Regions from separate parts of the Alteromonas sp. P256 genome, predicted to be linked through region 2. Evidence: predicted binding sites of a transcription regulator. Region 2 holds the regulator's gene; each other region holds the start of a gene.
What was found. Region 2 encodes FNR, which switches genes on or off when oxygen is low (the NO sensors DNR and NnrR bind a similar motif). Its sites were predicted from a motif close to TTGATCTAGATCAA; they were not measured.
Positions count from the first base shown of each region.

Region 1 (3,282 bases), on a different contig from region 2:
TTTGGCAAACTTCTTCATTAGGTAAAAAGCGATGATAAACATGACAGTATAAAACGCGGTGTAGGCAACCATAGTGGTCACAACATCACTGACAGCAAGATTAGATACAGAGGCATGCACGGGTAATATTTCTGCAATTGACCATGGCTGACGTCCATATTCGGCCACAAACCACCCTGCTTCACTGGCTACCCAAGGTAGAGGCAAGCTAAACAAAGACGCTTTCAACAGCCAGCGGGGCTGAGTAATTCGGTGTTTCGTGCTGTAGTAAAAGGCACAGATAAACAGCGCTAACATGATAAAACCAGACGCCACCATTAACCGGAAACTCCAGAACAGCGGAGCGACAGGCGGAATACTGTAGTCCACAGCTTGTTGCAACGCTAAGTCAGACGGATTGGTTACATCGTTAGCGTAAGGCTCTAACAGCATGGCATAGCCTAAACTGTCTTTGTGCGTTTCAAACGTGGCGAGTTCTTGCTCCGTTGCCGTGCCGCTTCGCACGCTATCAAGCAATTCATAAGCTTTGATGCCCTCTAAAATGCGCGCTCGATTCTGTTCTTTGAGATCTTTTATCCCTGTGACTTCTTCGGTGAGAGAGCGAGTGGCAATAATGCCCATAGCCCACGGGATTTGAATTGCATATTCAGTCTCTTGCTTTTCGTCGTTAGGCAATCCAAATACAGTAAAGGGAGCAGGCGCTGGGTGCGTCTCATACTCAGCTTCAACCGCCGCAAGTTTTACTTTTTGCACATCGCCAAGTTCATACCCGCTTTCATCACCTAATACGATAACCGACAGAGTTGCTGCTAAGCCAAAGCTGGCGGCAATAGCAAACGAGCGGCGAGCAAATGCAATATGCTTGTGATTGAGTAGGTAGTAACTAGAGATGGCCAATACAAAGATTGCGCCGGTGACGTATCCTGCTGAAACCGTATGCACAAACTTAACTTGCGCCACAGGATTGAAAATAACCTCAGCGAAGCTCGTCATTTCCATGCGCATAGCTTCAAAGTTAAACTCTGCGCCTACTGGGTACTGCATCCAGCCGTTAGCAATTAAAATCCACAGTGCAGAGAAATTTGAGCCAATGGCTACCAGCCACGTTGCCATAAGGTGTTTCACCTTAGACATTTTGTCCCAACCAAAGAAAAAGAGACCTACAAAAGTCGACTCTAGAAAAAACGCCATTAATCCTTCGATGGCAAGGGGAGCACCAAAAATATCACCCACGTAATGAGAATAATATGACCAATTCATTCCAAACTGAAATTCCATGGTAAGGCCTGTCGCCACGCCAATAGCGAAATTAATACCAAACAACTTGCCCCAAAACTGAGTCATTTGTTTGTATATTTCTTTACCGGTCATGACATAGACCGACTCCATAATGGCAAGCAAAAAGCTAAGCCCCAAGGTTAGGGGTACAAATATAAAGTGGAACATTGCGGTTAACGCAAATTGCCACCGCGATAGTTCTATTAACGTATCGCTCATGGGTCATCTCCCTCGTATCTTAGGTGCGCAGCTCGCACCTGGCATTGGTTAAAATAATTGGCTTAATGCATTTAACAGCTAGCAGCAAATCTCACCTGCTGTAAAAGCAACGAGCAAACTGATATACCGTGATAAAAATTATTGCATGGAGGAAAAGGAAGGGTTTTGATCTAACGCAAGTGACTGACGAGATCAAAAGTGCCAAATTTGACAGTTAAATGACAAATCTGACACAACATGAGCATGAATGCGGGCAACTATTCTGCTTGTGGCTTGGGTGGCAAATAGGTAAGAGAAAAGGCACCTCTTAAACTTCCAACATCAAATCCGGTGGCCTCGTCGTTGGGGTATGCGTCTTTGATGGTACGGTAAACGTCGGGCGCGATATTATTGCCATGGCACGCTGTGCATACTTGGCCAGTTTGAATAGCCTTCATATATCGCACTTCTCCTGTCTGCTCATCCACATGCATTGCTTCTAAAGGGCCTGGCAGTTTTTGTGATAGCTGCTCAGCAAAGTGAGCTAGTTGGGTTTGTTCCCAGTCATCTGCGGTATTGTTAGGATTTCGTACTTTTAATGCGGTTCTACCTACTGTCCAACCCTCGTTACTTAACGACTTTGCTATGGGCTCTGCCACCAGTTTACACTCTGCTACGCCGGCCTCTAAGCCACCGCGTTTAATTGCTTGCTGCAGCCTTGCTTTCAGCTCGCCTCCGAGGGCTTTTGCATGACCTCTGGCTTCCATGCGAATGCCTTCTAAATGGTCTGGTGAAGCCGGTTTCTGTGTTGCATTTGCCGTCCCTGAGGCCAGTATGACCGTAGTGCAAGCGAAGGCACTGATGATCACAAGCGCTTTGCGCAGAGACGTTTTTTTGCTAGTACTTATACTTGTCGCGATATTGTCAAATGAGTAGGGATTCATCTTGCCAACCTTAGGTGTTGAGTGTTTGTTAAATTCCTCAGTGTTTTCGCACTATTTCAACGTATTCCAGCGGTGAAAAGGCTGCCTTAACAGCAAAGGTTCTGCGTTTGATAAACAAGCAACGTGCCAACGTGATAGTATTTGGAATAATAAATTAGGATTAGCTAATGTACTTTGTGAGTGCGATATGAATATCTCTATTATTCAAGCCATGATTAACGCCATTGATAAGCCTGCTATTTTTATTAGCCCTAACTACGTTATTGAAGCCGTTAATAAACCGTATCGGGACACCTATCCCGTTGATATAAAATTAGGTTTCAGCACTTGCTATCACGTGTCTCATCGAAACAACAAACCATGTAATGAATGCGGTGAAACCTGTCCAATGCAGGAAAGTAAAAAAACAGGCAGGGCCGCGAATGCGGTGCACATTCACGCCACCAATGAAGGCCAAAGCTATTGCGACATCCTCATGCGGCCAATATTCGGTAGCGCGGGGGAACTATTAGGCTACCTGGAAATATTGGATAAGCTGACATTTGCGTCGAATAGCCCGTCCCCCGGTAAAATGATTGGTGAGTCTGACGCGTTTAAAGCCATGCTGAACAAAATTAACCGTGCGGCAAAATCAGATATTTGTGTACTTTTACAAGGTGAAACCGGAACGGGAAAAGAGCTTGTATCACAAGCTTTGCACTCTGCAAGTTACCGTGCCAACAAGCCTTTTGTTGTGATTGAATGCACAGGGCTGTCTGATGCGTTATTTGAAAGCGAGCTCTTTGGTTACGAAAAAGGCGCTTTCACTGGTGCGTCTTCAAGTAAAAAGGGGCTGGTTGAAGCCGCTGAGGGCGGCACATTG
Region 1 is NZ_JAZETM010000006.1:252,607-255,888, reverse strand. It holds gene V7R39_RS11745 (cytochrome ubiquinol oxidase subunit I) at 1-1,497, opposite strand, end outside; gene V7R39_RS11740 (Tll0287-like domain-containing protein) at 1,755-2,420, opposite strand; gene V7R39_RS11735 (sigma-54 interaction domain-containing protein) at 2,632-3,282, shown strand, end outside.
Region 1: the regulator FNR is predicted to act here: its motif matches at 1,663-1,676, upstream of V7R39_RS11745 (cytochrome ubiquinol oxidase subunit I).

Region 2 (3,282 bases):
AGCGCACCAAACCCGGAAAAAAATTCGCCAAAACATTGGTTGGTCTGTGCTGTATAACATTATCATTCTACCCTTTGCCGTTTCGGGTTTACTTTCCCCCTGGATGGCTGTTGTAGGAATGTCGTTAAGCAGTATCATTGTGGTTACAAATTCAACACGATTATTGAGCAAATAACATGAGCATTATTTATGTCTTAATACCCATTGCGATTATCATTGTTGCTCTTGCGATCGTTATCTTTTTTTGGGCTGTTAAATCAAATCAGTTTGAAGACTTAAACCGACAAGGTTACAGCATTTTGTTTGATGACGACTTACCGCCTGAAGAAAAGAAGCTGGCCGAACAACGCAAAAAGCTTCAGCAAGAACAAGATAAGCATGGATCAGATTAATTACTTTTCTGCATTTTTGATTGGCTTAGCCGGCGGAGTACACTGCGTTGGAATGTGCGGTGGCATTGTATCGGCGCTTAGAATGGTAACGCCAAAAGATAAACCTGCACTTCCCTTCACTCTTGCATACAACATTGGTCGTATTATCAGCTACACCCTCGCAGGCGCAATCACCGGAGCCTTAGGCAAAATGGCTTCCGACTTTGTACCCGTGGCCAGCTATGCGTTGTCCATTTTAAGTGCCGTTATGGTATTTTTATTGGCATGCTATTTAGGAAAATGGTGGACAGGGCTTACTGCGCTTGAGAGTGTGGGCAAACATCTATTTCGCTATATCCAGCCGGTTTCAAAACGATTTCTCCCCTTTAAAACCCCTTTTAGTGCCATACCCTATGGGTTTATTTGGGGCTGGTTACCGTGTGGCCTAGTTTATTCCACTTTAACCTGGTCTCTCGCGGCAGGCTCAGCGATTCAAGGCGCTGGTATCATGTTGTGTTTTGGGCTGGGTACACTTCCAACCTTGCTTGCTGTAAGCACCGGTAGCCAGTATATTATTCAGGGGTTTAAGCATAGTGCTGTTCGACAATACATTGCCATTGCCATGGCCTTATATGCGGCTTATCTTATTTATAGCGCATTATCCTAAATGATGTTGTACCATTTAGGGGTGTGAACTTTAAGAGAATAGAAATTATGAGCAAAGGAAGCGGTTTCTCTATCCACTGCCAAAACTGCAGCTTCAGTCACTTGTGTTTACCTGTGGCATTGAATAAAACCGAGATTGAATCTCTCGATGATATTATCGAACGCAAAAAGCCGCTGCACAAAGGTGACACATTAATTAATAACGGCGACACGTTTACGTCATTATTTGCAGTAAGAACCGGATCGTTTAAATCATTTGTGACTAACTCAGATGGTGAAGAACAAATAACCGGTTTTCATTTCCCTGGTGATATTGTGGGTTTCGATGCGCTTCGCGAAAGTAGACATCAAAGCTACACCCAGGCGCTCGAAACGGCCATGGTTTGTGAGCTTCCCTACGACACCCTTGATGAAATGTCTGTTCAGTTTCCGAAGCTTCGCCATCAAATCATGAGTTTTATGAGTGCTGAAATAAAGCAAGACCACGATATGATTATGTTGCTCAATAAACGCACTGCCGAAGAACGTCTGCTTTATTTTATATCTCACTTGTCTCAGCGTTTTGAAGAGCGTGGTTTCTCTCACAGAGAATTTCACTTAACCATGACCCGCAACGAAATTGGGAATTACTTAGGCCTGACTATTGAGACTATTAGTCGGTTACTGAGTCGTTTTCAAAAAGAAGGGCTAATTAAAGTGGATGGCAAACTGATCACCATACTCGATTTTGATGCTATCGACGGCAAAGTCTCCGCGCTTAAAGGGCCGAGCATTGTTTGCAATGGGTAGTGCGTGTTGTTTTCGTAAAAGGCAAAGATGAATATGTTAAATTTTTGATCTAAAACAAGCCACATTTTCCCTATTGTCTATTACACTTAATGAGAAGCTTCATAGGAAGGAGAAGTTATGATTGAGTGTAATCACATTTTAGCGGTTCTCGATGCAGAGCGCGACAACCAACCTGCGTTAAGCCGCGCACTAGAAGTTGCCAGAAAAACAGGTGCAACGGTTACTGCGCTAATGGTTGTATACGACCTTTCTTACGATATGACCACCATGCTAAGCGTTGATGAGCGCGATACCATGCGCGATGCTGTGACTAAAGACCAATCTAAGCGGCTGTCACAGCAGCTCAAAGAGCAAGGTTTTTCCAATATCGACATCGTTGTTGAGTGGAACAGTAAAGCGTACGAATCCATCATTTACTACGCGCTGAACAACCAAATAGACTTAGTCGTCAAAGCAACAAAAAATCACGATGACCTAGCCTCTGTTATATTCACGCCAACCGACTGGCATCTCATGAGAAAATGCCCTCGCCCAGTGTTGTTAGTAAAAGACCATGACTGGCCTAAAAATGGTGAGATAATTGCGGCGGTGAACGTGGGCAGCGAAGATGAAGAACACGAAGCCCTGAATGACAAAATAACCAACATAGCCAATGAGTATGCTCGGCTGTTAAAAGGCCATGTTAATTTGGTCAATAGCTACCCCGCCACTCCTCTCAACATTGCCATAGAGGTTCCCGAGTTTGATTCAGAAAAATACCACAGCGCAGTCAAAAATCATCACCTTGATGAAATGGATGCCCATGCAGCTAAGCACGGTATAGCCCCTAACAAATGTATTGTGAAAGAAGGGTTACCTGAACGTGTTATCCCTCAAGTTGCTAAAGAGATAGATGCTGAGTTGGTGATCATTGGCACCGTTGGACGGGTTGGCATATCGGCCGCGCTGATTGGCAATACCGCAGAACATGTTATTGATGCGCTAAATTGCGATGTTTTAGCCATAAAGCCTAACGGATTTGTGTCGCCCTATACCGTGTAGCGCTCACAAGGGCCTCAAGGTGCCCTCTATTTACGCTAAGAAAACGCTAAAAAATGGCGACGGTACGTAACAGGGCGTAGTGAAACTGTATGCGTAGATATTTAACGTACACAAGCATAGTTAACAAAAGCCGCTTTATTGTATAATAGCGGCTTTTACACAAACCAAGTTAGTTAATTATGAGTTTAGGCACAAACGGCGCTGAATCGTCGTCCTCTGCTGCAGCGCAAAGTAAGCAAAAACACCATTTCAATAAACTGCAAAAGCGTCTTCGTCGCAATGTGGGAAAAGCCATAGCCGACTTTGGCATGATTGAAGAGAATGACAAAGTGATGGTATGTCTTTCAGGCGGTAAAGACAGTTATACCATGCTTGATATTCTTCTGTTTTTGAAGCGCGCCGCCCCTATTCACTT
Region 2 is NZ_JAZETM010000003.1:367,869-371,150, reverse strand. It holds gene V7R39_RS07345 (heavy metal translocating P-type ATPase) at 1-175, shown strand, start outside; gene ccoS (cbb3-type cytochrome oxidase assembly protein CcoS) at 177-392, shown strand; gene V7R39_RS07335 (sulfite exporter TauE/SafE family protein) at 379-1,038, shown strand; gene fnr (fumarate/nitrate reduction transcriptional regulator Fnr) at 1,086-1,826, shown strand; gene uspE (universal stress protein UspE) at 1,944-2,867, shown strand; gene ttcA (tRNA 2-thiocytidine(32) synthetase TtcA) at 3,047-3,282, shown strand, end outside.

Region 3 (3,282 bases), on a different contig from region 2:
TGGGTATAAGAAAGGAGAAATGCCAATGTCTACATTCCCGCCTGAGAGCAAGGTATTACTGCCGCTAAGCACAGTCTCTTCCAACTCGACGCGCAAAAGAGGGAATTCCTCAGAAACTTTATTAAGGACATTATAAAGAAGCTGAGAGGGGAAAATAATATCTACCGCTACTCGCAAAGTGGTCTCAGTGCCTGAGCGAAGGCTATAGGCAATAGCCTCTAATTTCTGAGCTTCATCGAGAAGAAATGCGGCTCTGCGGTACATTAACTCTCCCTGAGGAGAGAGTTTGACTTTGCGACCGCTGTTTTCAAATAACACAACGCCTATGGCATTTTCTAGCTTTTGAACAGCATGATGGACACTTGATTGGCTTTTATGTACCACCAAAGAGGCTTGATTAAAGCCGCCGGCATCCACCACGGCTTTAAACATTCTCCACTGCTCTAATGTCGACTTCAGCATACTTCAACCGCTCTCATATAAACAATTAACTCGAGTATATACAGTTCCTAGCATTTATGTGCGGTGAACTTGTTTGATAGTAGCTAAAGAACAGGTAATAACGGATACGTTTTCATAGCCCATTTTAATGAGTTGTTCAGCAGAAAGCTTAGCTCTTGCCCCTGATGCGCAATGCAGGTAAATAGGTTTTGATGAATCTTTTTCGAGCTCTAGCATTTTCATTTCTAAGATGCCTCGGGGAATGTGAAGTGAGGCGTCAACATGGTTCTCCGCCACTTCCGCTGGCTCCCTTACATCAACTAACAGACCTTGGTTAGTTTCCATTTCGTCTGCTGCCTCTTTTGCCGAGACAATTCGAATATTCACATCAATTTTTTCTAAACGAGTTTTTACATCAATCAGCATTTTAATGTCCAAAAAATAATATAAGTATAAACTAATGTATAGCTATGATTTCTTTAAAACAAGATAATATAGCGGTTTAACCGTCTATTTTAACTGTTTTATCAGAAAGGCTTATACTTTAGTATGATAAAGCGGTAAATTCGTTAGTAAAGTTAATGTCATTAGGAAGCCCTTATGTCTGAGGATGTTGTGTTGAGCCCAAGCGAGATGATGGAACATTCTGCTGAAGCAGAGTTTTTTCTCAAGCAATTTGCGAACAAGACAAGACTCATGATCCTTTGTTCTCTCCTTAAACAAGAGAAATCTGTTTCTGCGCTGTTGCAGGTTGTTAGCGTTTCACAGCCTGTCATATCGCAGCACTTGGCATTATTACGCGAGTCCAATATGGTGGCAACGAGAAGGGAAGGTCAAACTATCTTCTATCGATTGTCTGACGAAAGAGTGAAGCGCTTAATTGCGCTTATGTATGAATTTTTCTGTGAATAGAATTAACGCGAGTCAATTTTGCTGTAAGCCCACGCTGCGTCCGCTAATAGGCGGACGCAGTTTTTTATCCCCGCATTAAGTCTCAGCAATCTGTGCGATAAGTGCAGCAATGTAATGCCCATCACCTAACTTGTCATTATCCACTTCAGGACGTTGTACTAAATCGTCATGACTTAAGTTTACCGCCACATGGTGTGCCGCCCAGTCAATTTCTTTGATATCGCTAGGTAACAATGCCAAATGTTTGCCGCCTGGCAGCCAGTTGTTGGTATCCACCACTAGCATAACCAATTGCCATGTTTTCGTATCTATCAGAAAATCGCTAATGTGACCTACCTTGTCGTCGGTAGTCGCAACTTCATAACCATCTATTTCGCCGCATGCGCGTAAATGATTAGTTGAATTTGATGGAAGGGCGCTCTCTGCCTCTTGATCGGTTGGCGAAGTGACTAATTCGTTAGGGTGTGCATATTCCCCCCACGCTCCGGGACCAATCCAGTAATAGCCATAGCCAAAGTATTTGAATAAATGTTCCTCATATTCTCGAGAAACCGGTTTGTGTTCGTCAATAGATGGACTGTTTTTAAGGGTGTCGACGGTCATGTCTACGTGTACGCTTTCCTCCTCAACATCAACCTGAGAAACTGATACCGGAGATATCACTACCTTTCTACTTAACGGTAACCAGGTGTTAGTATCTGCTACTAAGTAGCGCGTTGTATAGGTTTCATCGTCAAAGAGGATATCTTTTATGCCGCCAATTTTGTCATCTGTGGCATGTATAGAATATTGGGTGAGTTGTTTTGAACTTATAATCATCTTTGCGCCTCCTTTGCTCGGCTGATAAGAAAAAATAGGCTACCGTTACGCTAAGCATGCATTATTTTCTCTATAAAAAGTGTAGTCACTTCTATCTATAAAACATCATGTTTGTCATTTGTTCTGCTGACTTCTTGATTGAGATCATTTTACCCAAACGAAAAAGCCCGCAAATTTGCGAGCTATTTTAATACGTTATGTTGAGGTTTACGCTACATCGAACTCGTCGTCAGAGTAGGAATCATCGTAATCCGCTTGATTACTGGCACTACTATGCAACGTGAAAAATTGCTTTCTTCCTCTTGCTAGCTGAACATACTTCGCCCACGCTTTTTCGATACTACTGGATGCTTGAACTTTACCGTTGATAAACTTAACAAAATGTTTTTCGTCTGTTGTTTCAGGTTTCAAGTCACCGCTTTCTAGGCCAAGCAGAGTGCTGCCGTAGGTGGTGAGAATATTTGCCTCGGCAATACTAAAATCTCCCGATTTTTTAAAGCCATAAGGAAAATTTCGACGATCTACAAAGGGTTTGCTTGAAGGACGAATCGCTGTGCTCATGATAATAGTTCCAACGTAGTTAATTCCACAGCGCACTTTTAAAACATGTTTTTGCTGAGATAAAGCAAAAGATTTTTTTCTTATCAATAAAAAAAAGTGATGCTTATGTGAAAATTAAAAAACTGCCGATAATGTAAGTTTCGCTTTGCAAAAGCCGGGTGTAAAAAAATTGGCTTTATTGTTTTTAAATATCTGAATTTTAAATATTAAATTGATTTTCTGATCGGGTTTTTTACCAGTTTTAATGCTAGGCACTACGCAAAATGTTGAACAATTTGGCATGGCGTTAAGCCGACATTTTAAGAAGCAATATTTATTATCGCTACGATAATAAAATTTCGTTTCCAATTAAAATCTCCGCGGCAATAATCGTAGGGTGATTACAACCTAGAGACACTAATGAGCAAAGACTATCGTTTTCAAAGTGATGAATGGAATGCGGCAGACGAAGGTGAGTTTCATTCTAAAAAGCCCAATACTTTAAGAGAGAAAAGCGTAAAGGCTATGCAAAAGCGCGCCATGTTGCGACGCAATAAGCAGCGCCGTTCG
Region 3 is NZ_JAZETM010000008.1:173,985-177,266, forward strand. It holds gene V7R39_RS13305 (LysR family transcriptional regulator) at 1-462, opposite strand, end outside; gene V7R39_RS13310 (rhodanese-like domain-containing protein) at 517-867, opposite strand; gene V7R39_RS13315 (metalloregulator ArsR/SmtB family transcription factor) at 1,042-1,353, shown strand; gene V7R39_RS13320 (PRC-barrel domain-containing protein) at 1,429-2,172, opposite strand; gene maoP (DUF413 domain-containing protein) at 2,380-2,733, opposite strand; gene V7R39_RS13330 (hypothetical protein) at 3,133-3,282, shown strand, end outside.
Region 3: the regulator FNR is predicted to act here: its motif matches at 2,307-2,320, upstream of V7R39_RS13320 (PRC-barrel domain-containing protein).